Regions from separate parts of the Streptomyces sp. NPDC058751 genome, predicted to be linked through region 1. Evidence: riboswitches for the same ligand, from Rfam matches in the RefSeq annotation. Region 1 holds a riboswitch; each other region holds the start of a gene.
What was found. A riboswitch is a leader RNA that binds a small molecule or an ion and turns the genes downstream of it on or off. The one in region 1 is predicted to bind cobalamin.
Positions count from the first base shown of each region.

Region 1 (2,188 bases):
CGAAGGAGATTCCCGGTATCGGGGAGATCGGCTACCTCGGTCTGACCGCGTTCGTCCTGAACGTGGCCGTGACCGTCGTCCTCACCTTCGTCCTCAGGGCGTTCAAGGCCCCGGAGGGCGTGGACGAGACCTCGCCCGGCGACTACACGGCCGACGCGGGCGATCCGGGGGTCGACACCGAGCTCCCGCCGGCCACGGCGGGCGCGACCCACTAGAACGCGGGACCCGTCCCGGACGCGGGGACCTGCCCCGGAGGCGGGGTGACGGGCCGTCGGAGGAAAACCGGCGGCCCGTCGCCGTGCCGGTCGGGCACACTCGCCCCCATGGACATCGTCATCCGGCCCGCCCGGCCCGAGGAGTACCCCGTCGTCGGCGAGATCGCGGCCCGCGCCTACCTCGGGGACGGGCTGCTGGACTTCGGGGAGAGCGACGCGTACCTCGCGAGGCTGCGGGACGTCGCGGGGCGCGCGGCCGTCGCCGAGGTGCTGGTCGCCGTCGAGGGGGACCGGGTGCTCGGCAGCGTGACCTTCGTGGCGGACGCCGGGCCGATGGCCGACTTCGCGCGCGCCGGGGAGGCGGAGATCCGGATGCTGGCCGTCGCGCGGGAGGCGCGCGGCCGGGGTGCGGGCGAGGCCCTGGTGCGCGCCTGCGTCGGCCGGGCGCGGGCCGTCGAGGGCTGCGCGCGCCTCGTGCTGTCCACCCAGCGCACCATGCACAGCGCCCACCGCCTCTACGAGCGCGTGGGCTTCACCCGCACCCCGGGCCGCGACTGGAACCCCCTTCCGGAGCTCGACGACATCCTGCTGCTCACCTACGAGTTGACGCTCCGGCACACTCCGTAGCGCTCTCGGACACCGAGCGGACACAAGATGTGGGGGCAGTCCCGAGGCCCGGCACAAGATGTATGCTCATGGTCGCTGTCGCCGCAGGGGAATCCGGTGCGAATCCGGAACTGTCCCGCAACGGTGTACTTGTGTGTGTTCGCGTTCGCGTGTGCCCGCACCCGCGTCAGTCCGAGGACCTGCCGGCAGCGCGCCCCGGCCGTCCGGCCCGGGTGCCGACGACGTCCGGGCCTCGCGGAATGGGCCGGTGGACGCGGCGCGCTGCTGCCCGAAAGCGCTCCCGTGTGCCCCGAGCCCGCCCGCGAGGCCCCGTGCCGAGCGAGGAGAGCCCACGTGACCATCGCGCCAGCCGATCCGGCTTCAGTGACCGCGCAGCAGGCCCCGGTGGAGACCGACGGTCCCGGGACCGCGCTGCTGCGGACCCTGACGGACCTCACCGCCGACCTCCCCGACGCCGACCCCGGCCGGGTCGCCGCCGCGGCGCTGCGCGGCCGGTCCGCCCGCGCCGACGAGGCCGAGCTGCGCGAACTGGCCACCGAGGCGGCCGCGGGTCTCATCTCCGAGGACCCCGCCTACTCGCGGCTGGCCGCGCGCCTGCTCGCGATCACGATCGCCGCGGAGGCGGCCTCCCAGGGCGTCACCACCTTCTCCGAGTCGGTCGCCGTCGGCCACCGCGAGGGCCTGATCGCCGACCGTACGGCCGCGTTCGTGCGGCTGCACACGGCCCGCCTCGACGCGCTGGTCGACGCCGAGGGCGACGACCGCTTCGGCTACTTCGGGCTGCGCACGCTGCACAGCCGCTATCTGCTGCGGCACCCGATCACCCGCAAGGTCGTCGAGACGCCCCAGCACTTCATGCTCCGGGTGGCGTCCGGGCTCGCAGAGGACGACACGGTCCGCTCGGTGGACGAGGTCGCCGCGCTCTACCGGCTCATGAGCCGCCTCGACTACCTCCCCTCCTCCCCCACGCTCTTCAACTCCGGTACGCGGCACCCCCAGATGTCGTCCTGCTACCTCCTCGACTCCCCGCTGGACGAGCTGGACTCCATCTACGACCGCTACCACCAGGTGGCGCGGCTGTCGAAGCACGCGGGCGGCATCGGGCTGTCGTACTCCCGCATCCGCTCGCGCGGTTCGCTGATCCGGGGCACCAACGGGCACTCCAACGGCATCGTCCCGTTCCTGAAGACGCTCGACGCCTCGGTCGCCGCGGTGAACCAGGGCGGCCGGCGCAAGGGCGCGGCGGCGGTCTACCTGGAGACCTGGCACTCCGACATCGAGGAGTTCCTGGAGCTGCGGGACAACACCGGTGAGGACGCCCGGCGTACGCACAACCTGAACCTCGC
Region 1 covers NZ_JBHYPZ010000046.1:44,038-46,225, reverse strand. Annotated here, with positions in the region: gene mctP (monocarboxylate uptake permease MctP) at 1-215, shown strand, start outside; gene ACFW6B_RS33185 (GNAT family N-acetyltransferase) at 324-842, shown strand; cobalamin riboswitch at 895-1,044, shown strand; gene ACFW6B_RS33180 (ribonucleoside-diphosphate reductase subunit alpha) at 1,176-2,188, shown strand, end outside.

Region 2 (2,188 bases), on a different contig from region 1:
GAAGTCGATCTCGCCGGAGAGGATCCTCGGCAGGAAGTACGACTTCTGCTCCTCCGTACCGAACCGCATGATCGTCGGCCCTACGGTGTTGAGCGCCATCAGCGGCAGCGGCACCCCGGCCTGGGCCGCCTCGTCGAAGAAGATGAACTGCTCCATCGGGGTCAGCCCCCGCCCGCCGTACTCCTCGGGCCAGCCGACCCCGAGCCAGCCGTCCGCGCCGAGGCGTCGGATCGTCTCACGGTAGAAGCGCTTCTGCGCCGCCGGGTCCGCGTAGCGCGCGTAGGCGTTGTCCGGTACCAACTCGGCGAAGTAGAGACGAAGTTCGGTCCGCAGCCGCTGCTGCTCCGGCGTGTATTCGAGATGCACGGCGCCTCCTGCCTCCGGGCCCGACCTGACGGCGCACACCGTAGAACGTGTTCCAGAAATTGGGAATGCCGATGACGCCGGCACCGGGAAGGACACCGGGGCCGAGGTACGTGGTGCAAGGTGCGAGGTGTGGGGTGCGGGCGCACGCGAGGGGGCGGTGACCGGTCTCCCGGGCACCGCCCCCTCGTGCCGGCCGGTTTCCCGGCCGCCGGATGTCGCGGCTCGTACGTTCCCCGGCGCGGTCAGTGGCAGGGGAACCCGAGCAGGTGCCGGGCGTCGTGGACCCATTCGTGGACGTTCTCGCCGGAGACGAGGGCGGTGGCGCCCTGTTCGGCGCCGACGAAGTAGAGCAGGACCAGCATCAGGATGCCGAAGAACGCCGCCCAGGGGGCGATCGCGCCGATCGGCAGCTTCTCGGGAACGGCGGCGGGCGTGACGGTCGGCTGGACGACGGACTGCGCCATGGGGCAGAACCTCCTGGGGAACTCGCGTCCCATCTCGGTGGTGCACAGGACGACGGCCACGGGTCTGACTCGCCCGCTTCCGTCACCCCCGGCCGGAGTGGCGTGCGTCGGGCTTACAGTGGCGCGACCGTGCCGGATTTCCACCGGGCTTCCGCCGAACCGTCGTCAATATCCATGTGACCGTACCGCGAAGCCGGCGGTCCGGCCAAGGGCGCGCACTCCGGCACTCCGTGCGCCCCAGGGTCACGGACGACGGACGAGGCACGGGCCCGGAACGTGGAACACGGCCCGGGTCCACGACACATGAGAGTGATGGCATGACCAGCCGAGTGACCTTGATCTCCGCGGCGACCAGCGAGGCGCTGCGAGAGGCCCGCTTCGACGACGGGAGTCCGGTGGACGCCTCGGGCCTGCGGGCCGCGCGGTCGGCGGCCGACGCGGGCGGCGTTCCGGCGGGCGGGCGCCTGTGGGTCTCCCCCACCGTGCGGTGCCGGCAGACGGCGGCGGCGCTCGGACTGGAAGGCGCGCTCGAGGCGCCGGAGTTGGCGCCTCTCGACGTGGGCCGCTGGCACGGGGCGACGCTGGCCGAGGTGAGCGCGCAGGAGCCGGAGGCGGTGGCGCGCTGGCTCGCCGATCCGGAGTCGGCACCGCACGACGGGGAGTCGGTGCGGGCGTTCTGCGACCGGGTGGCCGAACACCTGGACGCGGCGGCCGGTTTCGGCGGCCGGACCGTCGCCGTGGTGGAGCCCGAGGTCGTACGGGCCCTGGTGGTGCGGGTGCTGGGGGCGCCGGAGCAGGCGTTCTGGCGCGTGGACGTGCCACCGCTCACCGTCACGGAGCTGAGCGGGCGCGCGGGCCGCTGGAACGTCCGCGCCGGACGCCCGCTCGCCTGACCGGCCTGACCGGCCCGACCGCTCGCCGCTCACCGCCCACCGCTCACCGCCCACCGCTCACCGCTCACCGCTCACCGGGGCGACCCGATCCGGACGGATCGATCCGGGTGACCCGATCCGGGCGGCTCGATCCGGGCCGCTCGATCCGGACCGCTCGGGGCTTCACCGCAGCGTGGCGACGAAGTCCGCGCAAGCGCGGGCGCATTCACGGCAGACCTGCGCGGCGGCCTCCGCCCCGGGACACCCGTCGAAGGCCGCGGCACACTCCAGGCAGACGTCCCGGCACCACTCCAGCCGGACGCGGAGCTCCCGGTCGCTCAGCCCGGGATGACGGGACAGCACATGGCAGGTCGCCTCGCAGACCTCCGCGCAGAGGATGCCCGAACGCCGCGCCGTCTCCTGCCGCTTCGGCCCGTCGGGATCCATGAGGCTCGCGCGCAGCGTGGCGGTCCTGGCGCATTCGGC
Region 2 covers NZ_JBHYPZ010000050.1:7,021-9,208, reverse strand. Annotated here, with positions in the region: gene ACFW6B_RS34365 (acyl-CoA dehydrogenase family protein) at 1-366, opposite strand, end outside; gene ACFW6B_RS34360 (CbtB-domain containing protein) at 609-830, opposite strand; cobalamin riboswitch at 867-1,009, opposite strand; gene ACFW6B_RS34355 (histidine phosphatase family protein) at 1,148-1,723, shown strand; gene ACFW6B_RS34350 (ferredoxin) at 1,886-2,188, opposite strand, start outside.
Region 2: linked by a shared signal. The riboswitch ahead of ACFW6B_RS34360 (CbtB-domain containing protein) and the one ahead of ACFW6B_RS33180 (ribonucleoside-diphosphate reductase subunit alpha) in region 1 are both predicted to bind cobalamin.

Region 3 (2,188 bases), on a different contig from region 1:
CCAGGGCCAGGGCGGGCGCGGTCGTCCGACGGGCGGTCACAGCTGCTGCTTCTTGTTGCGGCCGCTGATCAGGAAGCCGATGCCGATGCCCGCGACCAGGCCGACGCCGATGATCCACCAGACGCCGAGGCCCTCGCCGTCGTCCTTCTTCTCGTCGTTCTTCTTCTCGCTCGGGCTCGCCGAGGCGCCGGCCGCGACCGGGGCGGGACCCGTGGCGTTGAGCTGTGCGACGAGGTCCTTGCCGCCGAAGTCGCGCGGGTCGGTGCCGGTGGCGTGCGCGGCGAAGATCAGCTGCGCGTACGCGGCCGGGCCGGACTTGGCCGCCCAGTCCGCGGAGTTCTTCTCCAGCCAGGCGAGCGGCTTCTGCGCGTCCTTCGTCGCGCCGATGGCGGCCAGGGCCACGACCGCGTCCGCCGTGTTGCCGTAGTCGGGCTGGTCCTCGGCGCCGGGCAGCGCGGACTTCAGGTACGAGGTCTTCGCCATGGTCTTGGCGAGGTACTCGGCGCCGTTGCCCGCCGCGTCCGCCAGGTTGGGCTCGTCACCGATGTGGCAGCCCGTGAGGTCGAAGGCGTTGCCGGTCGCCGCCACGAAGCCCTGGCCCATGCCGGCCGTCACGCCCGCCGCGGTCGCGTCCGCGTTCGCCGCGAGCTTGCCCTTCTTGTCGGGCTGGTAGGCGAAGGCGCCGTCGCCCTCCGCGTCGCAGGCCGTCGACAGCTTCAGCAGGGCGTCGTGGGGGGACTTGCCGTCCTTGGTGACGCTCGCGGGCTTCGTGCCGACCGCCTTCAGCGCGCCGATCACGACGGACGTCGAGTTGGTGTCGCTGGGTCCGCCGGCCATGTAGCCCCAGCCGCCGTCCTTGTTCTGCGCGGACTTCAGCCAGGCCACGGCCTTGCCGGTGGCGTCGTCGTGCCCGCCGAGCGCGCCGAGGGCCTGGACGGCGGCCGCGGTGCTGTTGGTGTCGACCTGGGTCTTCGCGTCGCACGCGGCACCCGCGTCGGCGCGGTACGCGGCGAAGGCGCCGTTCGCGCACTGCTGGCCGGTCAGCCAGTCCACGGCCTTGACGGCGGGCTTCACGCCGACGGTGTGCTGGGCGAGCAGCGCGAGCGACTGGCGCCAGACACCGTCGTAGGTCGGGTCGGCGGAGCCGAACAGGCCCGAGGGGAGCGCCACCGAGGGGGTCGGTGAGGGGGACGAGCCGGCGGCGGTGGCGGCCGGTGCGGCGACCGCCCCGATGACGGCGGTGGCGGCCAGTACCGCTGCGGTGCGGCGAACAGACATGACTCTCCCTGCGGGGAGCCGGGCAGCACCGGGCACGCTCAGGCATCCGGGCGGCTCCGGCTCCGTATCCCTCGACGGTGCCGGCCGTCGGCGGGCTGCCGAGGGCACGAGCCGGTCACGTCCCGTGCGAGGCGATCCGGCTCACCACCGAAGTGGCTCACGGTTGCGGGTCAGCGCCGGATTTGCACCGGCTTCTCCTCGTAAGGGTGTGATGACGACGCGCACACTCTACCGGCCGTGCGGAATCGGTCGGTTGTCGCGTGCGGCACTGGCCCGGGGTGACCTGGGCGACATCCGCTAGGTTCGGGTCATGCGAACCGGGAGACTGCTCGGCTCGGGGCGTTCTGCGGACGTCTACGAGATCGACGAGGCGTGGGTGCTGCGGCGGGACCGTGCGGGCCGGGGCGACGCCGCGGCCGAGGCGGCGGTGATGCAGCACCTGCGCTCGCACGGCTATCCGGTGCCGGGTGTGCGGGCCGCGGCCCGCGGGGACCTGGTGATGGAGCGGCTGTCCGGGCCGACCGTCCTGGAGGCGTTCGGGCAGGGCCTGCTCTCCGCCCAGGAGGCGGGGCTCGTCCTGGCCAGGCTGCTGCGCAAGCTGCACGCCGTGCCCGCGCTGATCTCCGCCGACCCCGGTGTCCGTGTCCTGCACCTGGACCTGCACCCCGGCAACGTGATGCTCACCCCGGACGGGCCGAAGGTCATCGGCTGGTCCGGCGCCGAGGAGGGGGCGCCCGCTCTCGACTGGGCGATGTCCGCCGTGATCCTCGCGCGGGTCGCCGTCGGCGGCGAGGCGGCCGGGGACGTGGCCGGGGAGGTGCTGGAGGCGCTGCTCGACGGGAACGAGGACCAGGTGACCGAGGCGGGGCTCCTGGAGGCGGGCCGGCGCAGGGCGGCCGACCCGGCGGCG
Region 3 covers NZ_JBHYPZ010000035.1:103,790-105,977, reverse strand. Annotated here, with positions in the region: gene ACFW6B_RS28920 (SCO2322 family protein) at 1-40, opposite strand, end outside; gene ACFW6B_RS28915 (prenyltransferase/squalene oxidase repeat-containing protein) at 37-1,278, opposite strand; cobalamin riboswitch at 1,388-1,518, opposite strand; gene ACFW6B_RS28910 (phosphotransferase) at 1,589-2,188, shown strand, end outside.
Region 3: linked by a shared signal. The riboswitch ahead of ACFW6B_RS28915 (prenyltransferase/squalene oxidase repeat-containing protein) and the one ahead of ACFW6B_RS33180 (ribonucleoside-diphosphate reductase subunit alpha) in region 1 are both predicted to bind cobalamin.

Region 4 (2,188 bases), on a different contig from region 1:
CGCGGTCGGCTCCACCCGGGCGGCCTGCGCCTGCATCGCCTGCGCCCGCCCGATCTCCGCGCCCTCACGCGTCACGAACGAGTTCAGGGACATGTTCTGCGCCTTGAAGGGCGCCACCTTGACGCCCTGGCGCACCAGCCACCGGCAGATCCCGGCGGTCACGACGCTCTTGCCCGCGTCGGAGGTGGTCCCGGCGATCAGCAGCCCGCCGCTCATGCGGTGTGCCCCTTCCTGGTGGACGAAATCCGTCCGGTCGTGGAGAGCAGAGCCCGTCCGGCCCCGGAGAGCAGAGCCCCTCCGGCGGCGCTCACGCCGAGCGCGAGCCAGCCGACGCGCCGCGAGAGCCGTACGGCCCGTTCGATGTCCCGGACGTGGACGGCGCGCCCCGCGCCGTTGAGCACGGGCCGGTGCTCGACCCGTCCGCCGTACGAGAGGGTGCCGCCGAGCCGCACACCGAGCGCGCCCGCGAACGAGGCCTCCACGGGCCCGGCGTTGGGGCTCGGGTGCTCGCGGGCGTCCGCGCGCCAGGCGCGCACGGCACCGCGCGGGTCGGGTCCGGCCACGGCGGCGAGGACGGCGGTCAGCCGGGCTCCCGGCCAGCCGGCGAGGTCGTCGAGCCGGGCGGAGGCCCAGCCGTAGCGCCGGTGGCGGGGGGACTTGTGCCCGACCATGGCGTCGAGCGTGTTGACCGCGCGGAAGGCGACGAGCCCGGGCACACCGCCGACGGCGCCCCAGACCAGGGCGCCGACGACGGCGTCGGAGGTGTTCTCGGCGACGGACTCGACGACGGCGCGCGCGACGCCGTCGGCGTCCAGAGCCTGCGGGTCGCGTCCGCACAGGTGCGGCAGCCGCTCCCGGGCCACGCCGAGGTCACCGGCCGCGAGCGCGCCGCCGATCGCCCGTGCCTCGCGGCCGAGGGAGGTTCCCCCGACGACGGCCCAGGTGGCGGCGGCGGTCAGCGCGACGGACGCGGCGGGCGAGGTGCGGACGCGACGGCTCGCGAGCGCGGCGAGTCCGGTGGCGCCGCCGACGCAGACGGCCGTGTGCAGCGCGCCCCACCCGCGGTGGTCCCGCCACAGTGTCCGCTCCACGGCCGCGGCGGCCCGCCCGAAAGCGGCGACCGGATGCCCCCGGCGGGGATCGCCGAGCAGCAGGTCGCCGAGGAGGCCGGCGGCGGCGCCGTACGCGAAGACGCGATCGGCACGCACGGGGTCAGCCGGCCGTGGGGTGGAGCGGAACCCTCGTACTTGGCGGAACGGGCAACGGGCAGCCGCGCATGGCTATATGTCCTCACTCAGGGTGTCCACGCCCTGGTTCGACGAGACCGGCGGTGAGAGTTCCTGGCTCCCGGGGAGTTCCTTCCCCGATGACAGTGGCGGGACCGCGCCGGATTCTCACCGGCTTCCTCTCATGCCGCCGTACTTGGCTCCGGCAGTCCACCACGGGGTGTGAACGGCCGTCAACTGGCTCTTGACCTGCGGAGGGACAGTGTGCGCAGGCCCACATACGCGTGGGGCGCGGGACGGTGTTCCGTCCCGCGCCCCACGCGCGGTACCGCTCCGGGCGGCCCGGTTCCGGGCCGCCGGTGCCGGGCTACTTCATGACGATCAGGGAGATGCCGTACGCCACCGCCGCGGCGCAGGCCGCGAAGCAGACGTACGCGCCGGTGGCCGCCGCGACCGCGGAACCGCCCTGGGCGGACTCCTTCTTGGAGAGGCCGGCGACGCCGAGGGTGAAGAGGGCGACGAGGGCGACGCTCACTCCGAGGGTGACCCCGAAGACGGACCCGAGGGCTGACCAGTCGATGTGCATGCTGTTTCTTCCTTCGGTTTCTCAGGCCACTCGGGACTGCGCCGGCTGGTTCACCGCGGCCTCGACCGGAGCCGGGATGGTGGCCGTGAGGCCTTCGGTCACCGTGCCGACCGGGGGCGGGGCGACGGCGGCGATGGCCTGCGTCACCACACCGGCGGGCTCCTCGTCGTCGTTCACGTTGGTGTGGTCGACGACCTCGTGGCGCGAGCGCCGCCAGATCGCGAAGCTGGAACCGACCAGGAAGACGGCGACCAGAGTGGTGCCCCAGGCGCCGAAACCGGTCACCCATTCGGCGAGCGCGCCGACCAGGGCGGCGGCGGGCAGGGTGAGGACCCAGGCGACGGCCATGCGGGTCGCGGTGGACCAGCGGACCACA
Region 4 covers NZ_JBHYPZ010000020.1:60,991-63,178, reverse strand. Annotated here, with positions in the region: gene ACFW6B_RS19800 (cobyric acid synthase) at 1-216, opposite strand, end outside; gene ACFW6B_RS19795 (cobalamin biosynthesis protein) at 213-1,208, opposite strand; cobalamin riboswitch at 1,314-1,457, opposite strand; gene ACFW6B_RS19790 (hypothetical protein) at 1,594-1,812, opposite strand; gene ACFW6B_RS19785 (anion permease) at 1,834-2,188, opposite strand, start outside.
Region 4: linked by a shared signal. The riboswitch ahead of ACFW6B_RS19795 (cobalamin biosynthesis protein) and the one ahead of ACFW6B_RS33180 (ribonucleoside-diphosphate reductase subunit alpha) in region 1 are both predicted to bind cobalamin.